Regions from separate parts of the Brenneria sp. L3-3C-1 genome, predicted to be linked through region 3. Evidence: predicted binding sites of a transcription regulator. Region 3 holds the regulator's gene; each other region holds the start of a gene.
The links. The regulator Fur, encoded in region 3, represses iron uptake genes when iron is present. The targets are predictions, from matches to a motif close to ATAATAATGAGAACNACTATCAA.
Positions count from the first base shown of each region.

Region 1: JG725_RS11270 (TonB-dependent hemoglobin/transferrin/lactoferrin family receptor) is a predicted target of Fur. The motif match lies at 2,425-2,447, and genes of this name have one in related genera.
Region 2: JG725_RS10805 (TonB-dependent siderophore receptor) is a predicted target of Fur. The motif match lies at 1,206-1,228, and genes of this name have one in related genera.

Region 1 covers NZ_JAEMHF010000004.1:170,998-175,179, forward strand. Annotated here, with positions in the region: gene parC (DNA topoisomerase IV subunit A) at 1-2,153, opposite strand, end outside; gene JG725_RS11270 (TonB-dependent hemoglobin/transferrin/lactoferrin family receptor) at 2,554-4,182, shown strand, end outside.
Region 2 covers NZ_JAEMHF010000004.1:62,759-66,940, reverse strand. Annotated here, with positions in the region: gene JG725_RS10815 (YtjB family periplasmic protein) at 1-220, shown strand, start outside; gene JG725_RS10810 (ABC transporter ATP-binding protein) at 312-1,124, shown strand; gene JG725_RS10805 (TonB-dependent siderophore receptor) at 1,397-3,493, shown strand; gene fes (enterochelin esterase) at 3,647-4,182, shown strand, end outside.
Region 3 covers NZ_JAEMHF010000002.1:191,542-195,723, forward strand. Annotated here, with positions in the region: gene JG725_RS07315 (methyl-accepting chemotaxis protein) at 1-148, opposite strand, end outside; gene fldA (flavodoxin FldA) at 607-1,134, shown strand; gene fur (ferric iron uptake transcriptional regulator) at 1,463-1,912, shown strand; gene glnS (glutamine--tRNA ligase) at 2,261-3,919, opposite strand; gene nagE (N-acetylglucosamine-specific PTS transporter subunit IIBC) at 4,092-4,182, opposite strand, start outside.

The sequences.
Region 1 (4,182 bases), on a different contig from region 3:
AGCTCGTTGGCGCGCAGAACCAGTTTGCGTTTACCAAAGTACAGCGTCACCGATGCCTGCGGCGGCAGCAACAACAGCCAGGTCAGGCGATCCTTGCCGCTGGCAAAGTCTGCTGACGTAATAGACACGATCTTATTGCCTTTGCCTTTCGACAACTGCGGTAAATCAGAAACCGGGAACAACAGCATCCGGCCCGCGGCGGTGATCGCCATCAGCAGATTGTCCTCGCCGTTAATCTCCAGCGGCGGCAGCACCTTGGCATTGTCCGGCAGGGTGATAATCGCTTTTCCTGCGCGGTTGCGCGCCACCAGATCGTTAAAGGTACAGACAAACCCATAGCCGGCGTCGGAAGCCATCAACAGCAGTTGATCGTCCGCGGCCATCAGTACCTGTTCGACGGTCGCGCCCGGCGGCGGCGTCAGCTTACCGGTCAACGGCTCGCCCTGACCGCGCGCCGAAGGCAGCGTCAGCGGATCAAGCGCGTAGCTGCGGCCTGTCGAGTCGATAAACACCACCGGCTGATTGGTTTTACCGCGGGCGGCGGAACGGAAGCTGTCGCCCGCTTTATAACTTAACCCGGAAGGATCGATATCGTGTCCTTTGGCGCTGCGTACCCAGCCCATTTCCGACAGCACGATCGTGACGGGTTCCGACGGGACAAAATCATGTTCGCTCATGGCTTTCGCCTCGCCGCGTTCCTGCAACGGCGAACGGCGATCGTCGCCATAAGCTTGCGCATCCGCCTGAATTTCTTTTTTCAGCAGATTACTCAGCTTACGCTCAGATCCCAGCAACGCCTGAAGATGATCGCGCTCTTTCGCCAGATCGTCCTGCTCGCCGCGGATTTTCATCTCTTCCAGCTTGGCCAAATGGCGTAATTTCAATTCCAGAATCGCTTCGGCCTGCGTTTCGCTCAGGCTGAACTGACGCATCAACACCGGCTTAGGCTCGTCTTCGGTGCGAATAATGTGGATCACTTCATCGATATTGAGGAACGCAATCAGCAAACCTTCCAGAATATGCAAACGCTTGAGCACTTTTTCCAGACGGTAATTCAAGCGGCGGCGCACGGTATCACGGCGGAACACCAGCCATTCAGTCAGGATTTCCACCAGCCCTTTGACGGCGGGGCGACCATCCAGACCGATCATATTCATATTGATACGGTAGCTTTTTTCCAGATCGGTGGTGGCGAACAGATGGTTCATCACCTGATCCAGATCGATACGGTTGGAGCGCGGCACCAGCACTAATCGGGTAGGGTTTTCGTGGTCGGATTCATCACGCAGATCTTCAATCATCGGCAGTTTCTTGGCGCGCATCTGGCTGGCTATCTGCTCCAGCACTTTGGCCCCCGAAACCTGATGAGGCAGCGCGGTGATCACCACTTCGCCATCCTCTTTTTTCCAGACGGCGCGCATACGCACCGAACCGCGCCCGTTCTGGTAAATTTTACGCACGTCATCACGCGGGGTAATGATTTCCGCTTCCGTCGGGAAATCAGGCCCGTGAACGTATTGCAACAGATCTTCCAGCGAGGAGCCGGGTTTATCGATCAGCGCCACCGCCGCCGCCGCCACTTCACGGACGTTATGCGGCGGGATGTCGGTCGCCATACCGACGGCGATCCCGGTCGTGCCGTTAAGCAGAATGTTCGGCAGCCGGGCAGGCAGCATTTTCGGCTCCTGCATGGTGCCGTCAAAATTCGGCACATAGTCGACCGTCCCCTGCCCCAGTTCTCCCAGCAGGGTTTCAGCATATTTAGACAGCCGGGATTCGGTATAACGCATGGCAGCAAATGATTTGGGATCGTCCGGCGCCCCCCAGTTCCCCTGCCCGTCCACCAGCGGATAGCGGTAGGAGAAGGGCTGCGCCATTAATACCATCGCCTCGTAACAGGCGCTGTCGCCATGCGGATGATATTTACCCAACACGTCGCCGACGGTACGGGCCGATTTTTTGAATTTGGCGCTGGCATTCAGGCCCAGCTCCGACATGGCATAAATAATACGGCGCTGTACCGGCTTCAGACCGTCGCCGATAAACGGCAACGCCCGATCCATGATGACGTACATGGAGTAGTTCAGGTACGCATTTTCAGTAAACGTGTGCAGCGCCAGGCTTTCTGCGCCGTCATGCGTCATCTCACTCATTTATCTCATTTCCTCACATCGCAGCGCGATTATTGCTTTCTTTAACACGCTACACGGCATGTTTGGCGGGAATAGTACCTTATCTGGCCGTGTCCTGTCACAGATAACGCCGGCGGACTCACCCGTCACCGGCGGCGACGCCTGACGGCTTTATTTTGGGCGCGCCGGTCGATGATGAAACGCTCGAAAGCCACGCGGCCGATTACCCGCCAAAACGTTTTATTAAGAATTATTCATTATGATTTTTTCCAACAATGATAATAATTATCATATGGTAATGGTTATCATTTCCATATTTTTTGTAATGTTATCAGACGTTAACTTTTGAAGTTGGCTGCCAGCATCGTCCTGTTTATCCCGGCATGGCTGGTCGAACAGAACCATAGAAAAGAGTATCACTATGTTAATTAATAAGAATCTCAATAAAATTCTTCTCACCGGGATATTGGCCGGCACAGCGTTGAACAGCACGGCGGCCGATAGCCAATCACCCGCACAGCGTAACGTGGCGAACAACGATGCCGCCGGGACAAAAAATCAGACGACCCCGACCAGCCAATCCGAGCCGACCGGCGATGTAATGACGGTTTACTCGCCCAAAGTTGAGAAAGAAGCCGGTACCAAGACAATCATCACCGCCAGCGATATGCAGAAAGAGGGCGGCAACGATTTCAGTACCATCATGCGCTACCAGCCGCTGATCAGCGCGCCGGGCGTCACCAGCGGCGTCAGCGCAGGTAAAAGCAGCTATGACCGCGGCGGCGCCAGTGGATACAATATTCGCGGGCTGGAAAACAACCGGGTCTCCATTGATATCGACGGCGTGGAGCTACCGTCTTCCACCGATCGCGGTACATCCACGGTCAGCGGTCGCCGCCAGACGGGCAGCACCGGCATTGGCCGTGGCGACTATCTCGACCCGTACCTGTACGGTTCAGTGGATATCGAATCCGGCGCCACGTCGGTCGCCAACAGTAATAACGCGCTGGGCGGGTCGGTCTCTTTCAAACCAAAATCCGCCAATGATTATCTAAACGCCGGCAAGCACAGCTATTTTGGTTATCAGGCCGGTTATGACTCCGCCAACCGCAGCGTCCACAACGGCATTACCGCGGCCGGCGGCGACGACGATCTGCGCGGCGTTATCGTCATCAGCCGTCGCGACGGCAATGAAACCGAAAACCAGCGCGACGCCGCGATCGACAGCACCCCGGCCAACTGGCACTCCAACGCGATATTGGCGTCCGGTATCTGGCAGGCGACGAGTTCGCATCAGCTTACCGCCACCGTCGATTATTATCACAAAACCAATCACGCCAATTTCCCGACCTGGAACATGAGCGCATCGGGCGTCTCGTCACTTGACGGCAGCACCTCCTATCAGGACAGTCAGACCCGCCGTTGGGGATTCAGTCTGGCGGATCTCTATACGCCGGAAGATTTCGCGCTGTTCGACAGCCTGAACACCAAGCTGTTTTATACCCAAACCGAAGCGCACGACTATACCGTCACCGATGCTTCCACGCCGGCTTCCGTCTGGAGCAACTACGATACCAAAACCATCGGTCTTGAGAGCAAGGCTAGCAAGGAATGGCGTAATCACAGTATCAGCTACGGTTTCAATGCTCGTCAGTCGAAAACAGAACGTCCGTTCATCACGGAAAATCTGACGGCTAGCGGCCTGGGTATCGATCTGGGGCGCCCGCAGGCGGATAGCGAAATCGTCAATCTGGGCGCTTTCGTACAGGACAAGATCACCTGGGATCTGGCGGGTCGCGACTTCTCGGTCGTACCCGGAGTGCGTTTTGCCTGGCAGCACGCCGAACCAAAGAACGCGTCCAATCTGTTTACCAACACTAATGGCAATGTAACTTCAGACGAAGCCGCCGGCATGTATGGCACCAATGCCGATGGACAGGTTCTGCCGTCCATCGCATTCCAGTACACCCTCACGCCCGATCTGCTGGCCTACGTTCAATACCGGCGCGGTGCCCAGTTCCCCACCGACGGGCAACTGTACGGCTCCTGG
Region 2 (4,182 bases), on a different contig from region 3:
GCACGTGCTGGAGACCGAAGCCAAGCAGGTGGACAACACCACCAATATTCTGCGCTTGATGATTCTGCTGTCGCTGGCGATCGGCATCATTCTAACCCGTACCCTGTTGCAGAACCGCCGCACCCGCTGGCAGCAGTCGCCCTATTTGCTGACCGCCAGTACGCCGGTGAAAGAAGATGATGGCGAGGATACGGAGAAGGAAAATCCGGGAAAACCCTGAGGTGAAACATCATGTACGTAGAATAGGCACGAAGACTTCTGGCATGATGATTAATTAAAATTTTACGGCAATTATGAAGAGTAAAGCATTGATGACGAGTCTCTTGCACGCCACCGACCTTACGCTTGCGTACGATAAAAAAATCATCGCCGAAGCATTGAGCGTCACCATTCCGGATAATCAATTCAGTGTGATTATCGGCCCTAATGCCTGCGGCAAATCCACGTTGCTGCGGGCGCTGTGCCGGTTATTGAAACCGCTGGCGGGAGAGGTGCTGCTGGATGGCAAAAACATTCATCATCTCCCCACTAAAGCGCTGGCCCGGCAAATCGGCCTGCTGCCGCAGCATGCCATCGTACCGGATAACATCACGGTGGCTGATCTGGTGGCGCGCGGGCGCTATCCGCATCAGAACCTGTTGAAACCGTGGAGCGCGGCGGATCAGGAAGCGGTAGAGCAGGCGATGCTCGCCACCAACGTCAGTTCACTGGCTGAGCGTAGCGTGGATGAACTATCTGGCGGTCAGCGCCAACGGGTATGGATAGCCATGGTGCTGGCGCAGCAGACCTCGCTGTTGCTGCTGGATGAGCCCACCACCTGGCTGGATATGGCGCATCAGATTGATCTGCTCGATCTGTTTCGCGATCTTCACCAGCAACATGACCGTACGCTGGTGGCGGTGCTGCACGACCTGAATCAGGCCTGTCGTTATGCCGACCATCTGATCGTTATGCAGGCCGGACGGCTTATGGCGCAGGGGAAACCTTCCGAGATCGTCAGCGCCGACCTGATCAGACAGGTGTTCGGCATGCCTTGCGTGATTATTGACGACCCGGTATCTCACACGCCGCTGATTGTGCCGTGTGGACGTTACCACCCGATCCCAGGTGTTGCTATCGTCTGACCGTTGCCGATAAGCCCACATCCCATATGCCTGCTCAGGCATTAAAAAACCAAAATTCCGCCGCTAATTAAAAAAATGCTAATGATAATAAATATCATTAGCATTTTGCATTTTTGCTGTGCTAAGGTTTTTTGGCAAAAAAATAGGGTTACATGGGATGATGTTAACAATATTGCGCAAAGGTTAATTATATGAAAATAAAGCATAAAAAAAGTTTTCATGCCTGCTTGCATATGGGATGGGTACTGGCAATAGTGCACCCAGTTCCGGGCATGGCGGCAGACACAACGGCCGGCTCACAGGGCGACACCATCACAGTGGTCGCCGGAACAACAAATGAATCGCCCACCGCGCCGCTTAAAGGAATGGTGGCGACCACCAGCCAGGCCGGCAGTAAAACCGCAACGCCATTGATAAAAACGCCGCAATCTATTTCCGTTGTCACCCGCGATCAGATGGATGCGCAGGATGTGTCCTCGGTTCCGCAGGCGTTGCGCTATTCCGCCGGGGTGATTTCTGAGTACCGCGGCAGTTCCAACCGTTATGATGAGGTGTTTATTCGCGGATTTTCCTATGTACCGCGATTTTTGGACGGTTTGAGTTTCGGCGGTTCGGCCGGGTCGCAAACCGGGGTGATTGAACCCTGGTTGCTGGAGCGGGTGGAAGTGGTCAGAGGCCCGGCGTCGGTGCTCTACGGCCAGGTCAATCCCGGCGGCCTGGTCAGTATGACCAGCAAACGTCCGACGGCCACCCCGATACGCAAAGTCCAGATCAAAGGCGGCAATAATGAGCTGGCCCAGGGGGCGTTTGACTTTGGCGGCGCATTGAATGATGACAATACCCTGCTGTATCGCCTCAACGGTCTGGCGCGCACCCAGAATAATCAGGTCAAGGATTACAAAGAGACGCGCTACGCGATTGCGCCGTCGCTGACCTGGTATCCCAATATCGATACCCGCTTCACGTTGCTGACCAGTTTCCAGAAAGATCCCGATGCCGGCTACCGCAACTTCCTGCCGTCGGTGGGTACGGTATTCGGCACCGAGCGGGGTTATATTCCCCGTGATTTTAATGTCAGCGATCCGTCCTTTAATCTGTCAGAGCGCGAGCAATCCGCTATTGGCTATGAGTTTGAACATAACTTCGGCGAGATATTTACTTTCAGGCAAAATGCGCGCTACGCCAATATCAATCAGAAATACAAATACTTTGTCTATGCAAACTCCGCCAGTACCTATGTGCTGAACCGACGCGCTCAGGTAGAAGAGCGTGATACCGATGAGTTTGTGCTGGATAATCAGTTACAGGCCCAGTTCGCCACCGGGGCGGTGGATCATCTGGTGTTGACCGGCCTTGACTATAAATGGAATAAGGATCGGCAGAAACTGTGGCGGGGCAGCAGTACCAGCTACCAAATTGATTGGTCCTCTCCCAGCTATGGTATATCAGTGGATGAGAGCACTCTGAGCAAGGCAACGGATGAGTTACAGACGCTGGATCAGTTCGGCGTCTACGCGCAGGATCAAATGGAATGGAATAACTGGAACCTGTTGCTGTCGGGGCGCTACGACTGGACGGAAGTACGCACCAACGACTATCTCGACAGCACTCAGATCCAGCAAAACGATAACAAGTTCACCGGCCGCGCGGCGTTGCTGTATGCCTTCGATAACGGCGTTTCGCCGTATATCAGCTACAGCACGTCGTTCGAACCCAACCTGCAAACCAACCGTGCGCCGGGCGCTGCGCCTTTTGATCCGACCACCGGCAAACAGGTGGAAGTCGGGGTCAAATATCAGCCGCCGGGCTGGAATACCTTGATGAGCCTGTCGCTCTACGATCTGCGCCAGCAGAACGTGTCCACCTATAACAGCAGCCTGGGCTGGTTTGAACAGATCGGCGAAATCCGCAATCAGGGACTGGAGGTGGAAGTGCATTCGGCATTGACCGAATCCATCAACCTGATCGCCTCCTATAGCTATATCGATTCCGAAACCGTCAAAACCACCGTGGCCGGCACGCAAGGTAAAACCCCGGCGCGTATTCCCTCGCATATGGCTTCACTGTGGGGGGAATATAATTTCCACTCCGGCGCGGCGAACGGTCTCGGTCTTGGTCTGGGCGCCAGATATATCGGCACCAGCCAGGGTAACGCCCAGAACACCTTTAAAGTTCCCGCCGCCGACTTATACGATGCGAAAGTCAGCTATGAACTGGGCGGTCTGACGCCATCGCTGAAAGGCGTGTCGGCGCAGATCAATCTGAATAATATGTTCGACAAAAAATATGTCGCCTCGTGTGCTTCCGCCACCGCCTGCTTCTACGGTATCGGGCGTACGGTTACCGCGACGGTGAATTATGAGTGGTAGCGCCTCTCATCACTGAACAGACCATGGCGATCGTTTCGGTCGCCATGGTGGTCAACCCTCTTTTACATCGCTGTTCCGGGTTATCACATCCAAGTTTCAGAGCAACCTGGGAGAACGCGATTAAATCGGCTCACGGCAGAGAGAGTAATTTCAATGAATCACTATGCTGAGCAACCCCCGATTCAATTGATGCTGCATCGGCATGATGCCGGCAGTGAGGCATGGTGGCGTGAATTGAGCGAGGTGGAGATACCGCGGTTGGAAAGACTTTCGACCGGCCATTACCGGGCTACTTTCTTTTGGCGCGATCCGCAAGGCAGCGAGCGCACATCCGTCACTCGCTATGTGTGGATAGATATTAATTGCGTTACCGACCACCATAAAATGTCGCCGGAGTCCATGGAACGTTTGCCGGGCACCGATGTCTGGCACTGGAGCACCATTCTGGCATCGGACTGGCGCGGCAGCTATTCCTTTATCCCCGCCGCCGACCAGCAGCGTTTTAACCCGCCTGAGGGAGATAGCCGCAGCCAGCGTCTGGCGCAGCGGGAGTGGTGGTGCAAGACGCTGAACCGGGCGACGCACGATCCCCTCAACCGACACAGTTTCTGGCATGGCAGCCGTGGGCAATCCCTGTCGGGGTTGCATCTGCCCGATGCGCCGCCGCAACCGGCCTGGCGCGACTTTGA
Region 3 (4,182 bases):
GCACCAGGAGGCTACTGGTCTTGGACGTTGTCGTCATCTCTTTGAAAGAAAACATGGTGTATATCGACACGCCGCCCCAGAGCACACAGAAAGTGCCAAGCACCCATAGCATGGCCGTTCTGATGGCAATGTTCTTTAAAAATTTCATGGTTCACTCCGAACTAAACACACATAAAAGGACATTTTCATCGTCATTCAACAATGAAACACAGAAATTCATGCCAACAAGATATGTCACCTTTATCTGGCGCTAACGTTCCGTTATGTTGAAAACAGATAAAATCACGTTAACTAAATCGACAAAGTTCAGAGAACATTTAGAGTCAGGGCGGTTCTTATGCTCATTTATTTTCTATTCTGTGAACAATTTCATAACTCGCCATACACATAATTTTTTAAGTTTAAAGAGATTACGTTAAAAAATTTAATCACCAAGGGTCGTCAGCCGGGGCGACAACAGGAAAATGCGTATCAGCAAAATACCCGCCACAATTTACCGATGCTTACCGATACGAGTTTCTCATGCCGGGCGCGTCTGCTATTATTAGCCGATAAGTGGGTAAAACACGGCATCATACCATTAAGAATCAAGAGGTTATTCAATTCATGGCACTCATAGGAATTTTCTTTGGCAGTGACACTGGCAATACCGAGAACATTGCCAAGACGATCCAACAGCAACTGGGAACCGACGTTGCCGAAGTTCATGACATCGCCAAAAGCAGCAAAGAAGATCTTGAAGCGTTCGATATTTTATTGCTCGGTATCCCTACCTGGTACTACGGGGAAGCGCAGTGCGACTGGGATGACTTTTTCCCTACGCTGGAAGAGATCGACTTCAGCGGTAAACTGGTTGCCTTGTTCGGCTGCGGCGATCAGGAAGACTATGCCGAGTACTTCTGTGACGCCATGGGCACCATCCGCGATATCATTGAACCGCATGGCGCGACGATTATTGGACACTGGCCGACGGAAGGGTATTACTTTGAAGCCTCTAAAGGTCTGGCTGATGACAACCACTTCATCGGTTTGGCCATCGACGAAGATCGTCAACCCGAACTGACCAGCGAGCGCGTTACAGCCTGGGTAAAACAGATCGGCGACGAACTGAATCTGAAAGAACTGGTAGGCTGAGCCGATTCTCTGGCTCTGATGACACTCTCGTCAGAGCCAGATTGATAGAAAAAACCTCTCATAAAAATTGATACATTTTTTTAACTTCTCCTTATAAGTATGTACAATACCCACATCGGTTCTGTGCGTTCATTGAACGTTCCTCATTTACCAACAATACATTGCATGGTACACCTGTAGTGTATGTGGAAATAATATTGTTAACATTCCATGGTTTTCATTTTGAATGCGCAGTTCTATAATTGGGACGTTATTACATTTTTTGAGCCGACCGATGACATAGGCTAGGTAGCCTCCATTGATAAGTAAGCAACAGGACTAAATCCGCATGACTGACAACAACATCGCATTAAAGAAGGCCGGCCTGAAAGTCACTCTTCCAAGACTGAAAATTCTGGAAGTGTTGCAGGATCCGGAGTGCCATCACGTCAGTGCGGAAGATTTATATAAGAAACTGATTGATATGGGTGAAGAGATTGGTCTAGCGACCGTCTACCGCGTACTGAATCAGTTTGATGATGCGGGGATCGTAACCCGTCATAATTTTGAAGGCGGTAAATCCGTTTTTGAACTGACGCAGCAGTATCATCATGACCATCTGATTTGTCTGGATTGTGGCAAAGTGATTGAATTCCGTGACGAATATATCGAAGCACGCCAACGCGAAATAGCGGAAAGACACGGTATCAAGTTGACCAACCACAGTTTGTATCTGTATGGCCATTGCAGTGAAGGGGATTGCCGTGAAGACGAAACCCTGCACGATGCAAGAAGATAAATCGACCGCATAAAAAATCGCCTGAAGCGATTTTCAGACCATTGACATAGCCTGTTATTAGGGAGAGCGTGGCGAGGGGTCGTAGCGGCGTAAGCCGCCGACAAATTTGCCAGGAGCAAATTTGAACAGCATTTATGCTGGCCCGCAGGGTGGGGCACAAGGATGTGTCCCATAATGGCCCCTCGGTACGGTAGGCCCGGGTATCTCAGGCTTACAGACGACTTTGTCAGCAACCTCTTTTCAACGTCGCTTGCGACGATCCGTAGGGTGACGGACTTCCTGTCCGTCATAAAATAAAACCGCCGAGGCGGTTTTATTTTTGTTTTACTCTGTAAGCCAATCCCGCTATCACCCCACCCAGGTATCCCGCAGGCCTACCGTGCGATTAAACACCAGATGCTGCGCGCTGGAATAAACCCGATCGGCGCAGAAGTAGCCTTCGCGCTCAAACTGATACGCTTTTTCCGCTTCCGCCTGCGCCAGACTCGCCTCAACGAATCCCTGCACCACTTTCAGCGATTCCGGGTTGATGGTTGACAGGAAATCATCCGCCGCCGCCGGATTGGCGACGCTAAACAGACGATCGTACAAGCGGAACTCCGCCGGCAACGCATGCGCTACGGACACCCAGTGAATCACGCCTTTTACCTTGCGGCCATCAGCCGGATCTTTACTTAAGGTATCCGGATCGTAGCGACAGTAGATGGCGGTGATGGCGCCCTGCTCGTCTTTATCAATATGTTCCGCTTTAATCACATAAGCGTTACGCAGACGAACCTCTTTACCCAGCACCAGACGCTTATACTGTTTATTGGCTTCCTCACGGAAATCAGCGCGATCGATATACACCTCGCGGCTGAATGCAACCTGACGGGATCCCATTTCCGGTTTATTCGGATGATTCGGCATCGTCACCCACTCTTCATGATCGGCGGGCAGGTTTTCAATCACCACCTTCACCGGGTCAAGAACCGCCATGGCGCGCGGCGCGTTTTCATTCAGATCGTCACGAATACAGGATTCCAGCGCGGCCATTTCAACGTTGTTATCCTGCTTGGTAATACCAATGCGAACGCAGAATTCACGGATAGACGCGGCGCTGTAACCGCGACGACGCAAACCGGAAATGGTCGGCATCCGCGGATCGTCCCACCCCTCGACAATCTTCTCGGTTACCAGTTGGTTCAGCTTACGCTTGGACATAATGGCGTATTCGAGATTAAGACGTGAGAACTCATACTGCCGCGGATGGCAAGGTATGGTGATGTTATCCAATACCCAATCATACAGACGGCGATTATCCTGAAACTCCAGCGTACACAAAGAGTGCGTCACGCCTTCCAGCGCATCGGAAATACAGTGGGTAAAATCATACATCGGATAGATGCACCACTTATTTCCCGTTTGGTGATGTTCGGCAAACTTAATCCGATACAAAACCGGATCGCGCATCACCATAAACGACGAGGCCATATCAATCTTGGCGCGCAGACAAGCCGTTCCCTCGGCGAAGCCGCCGTTACGCATTTTTTCAAACAGCGTCAGGTTTTCCTGCACGCTACGATCGCGGTACGGGCTATTTTTGCCCGGCGCCGTCAGCGTGCCGCGATATTCACGGATCTGCTCCGGCGTCAATTCATCAACGTAGGCCAGCCCTTTGCTAATCAGTTCAACCGCATACTGATGCAGTTGATCGAAATAATCGGAGGAATAACGAACCTCGCCGCTCCATGAGAACCCCAACCATTTAACGTCGCGTTTGATTGACTCAACGTATTCAATATCTTCTTTTACCGGATTGGTATCGTCAAAACGCAGGTTGCATTGCCCGTTGTAGTCCTGGGCAATGCCAAAGTTCAGACAGATGGATTTCGCATGCCCGATATGAAGATAGCCGTTAGGCTCCGGCGGAAAACGCGTCTGAATATGGTCATGCTTACCGGATGCCAGATCTTCATCAATAATCTGACGGATAAAGTTGGTTGGGCGGGCTTCAGCCTCACTCATGCTTGCTTCCTCAATGCTAAAACGACATATAACCGCCAATGATCCAACAAGCTACGCCGGGAAACAACCGTTAGTTTCATTAAAAAACAAAAACGGGATGAGATAACGATCCCATCCCGCAAATTTCCTTTCCACCGCGTTAGCCGCGCGCGATGGAAAGCCTGAGCCAGCCTTACTCTGCGCTGACTTTCTTCAGCGCGGACGCTAGCGACTCAGCCTGAGTGCCGACCACAATCTGCACATTCTGCTTATTCAGCCGAATG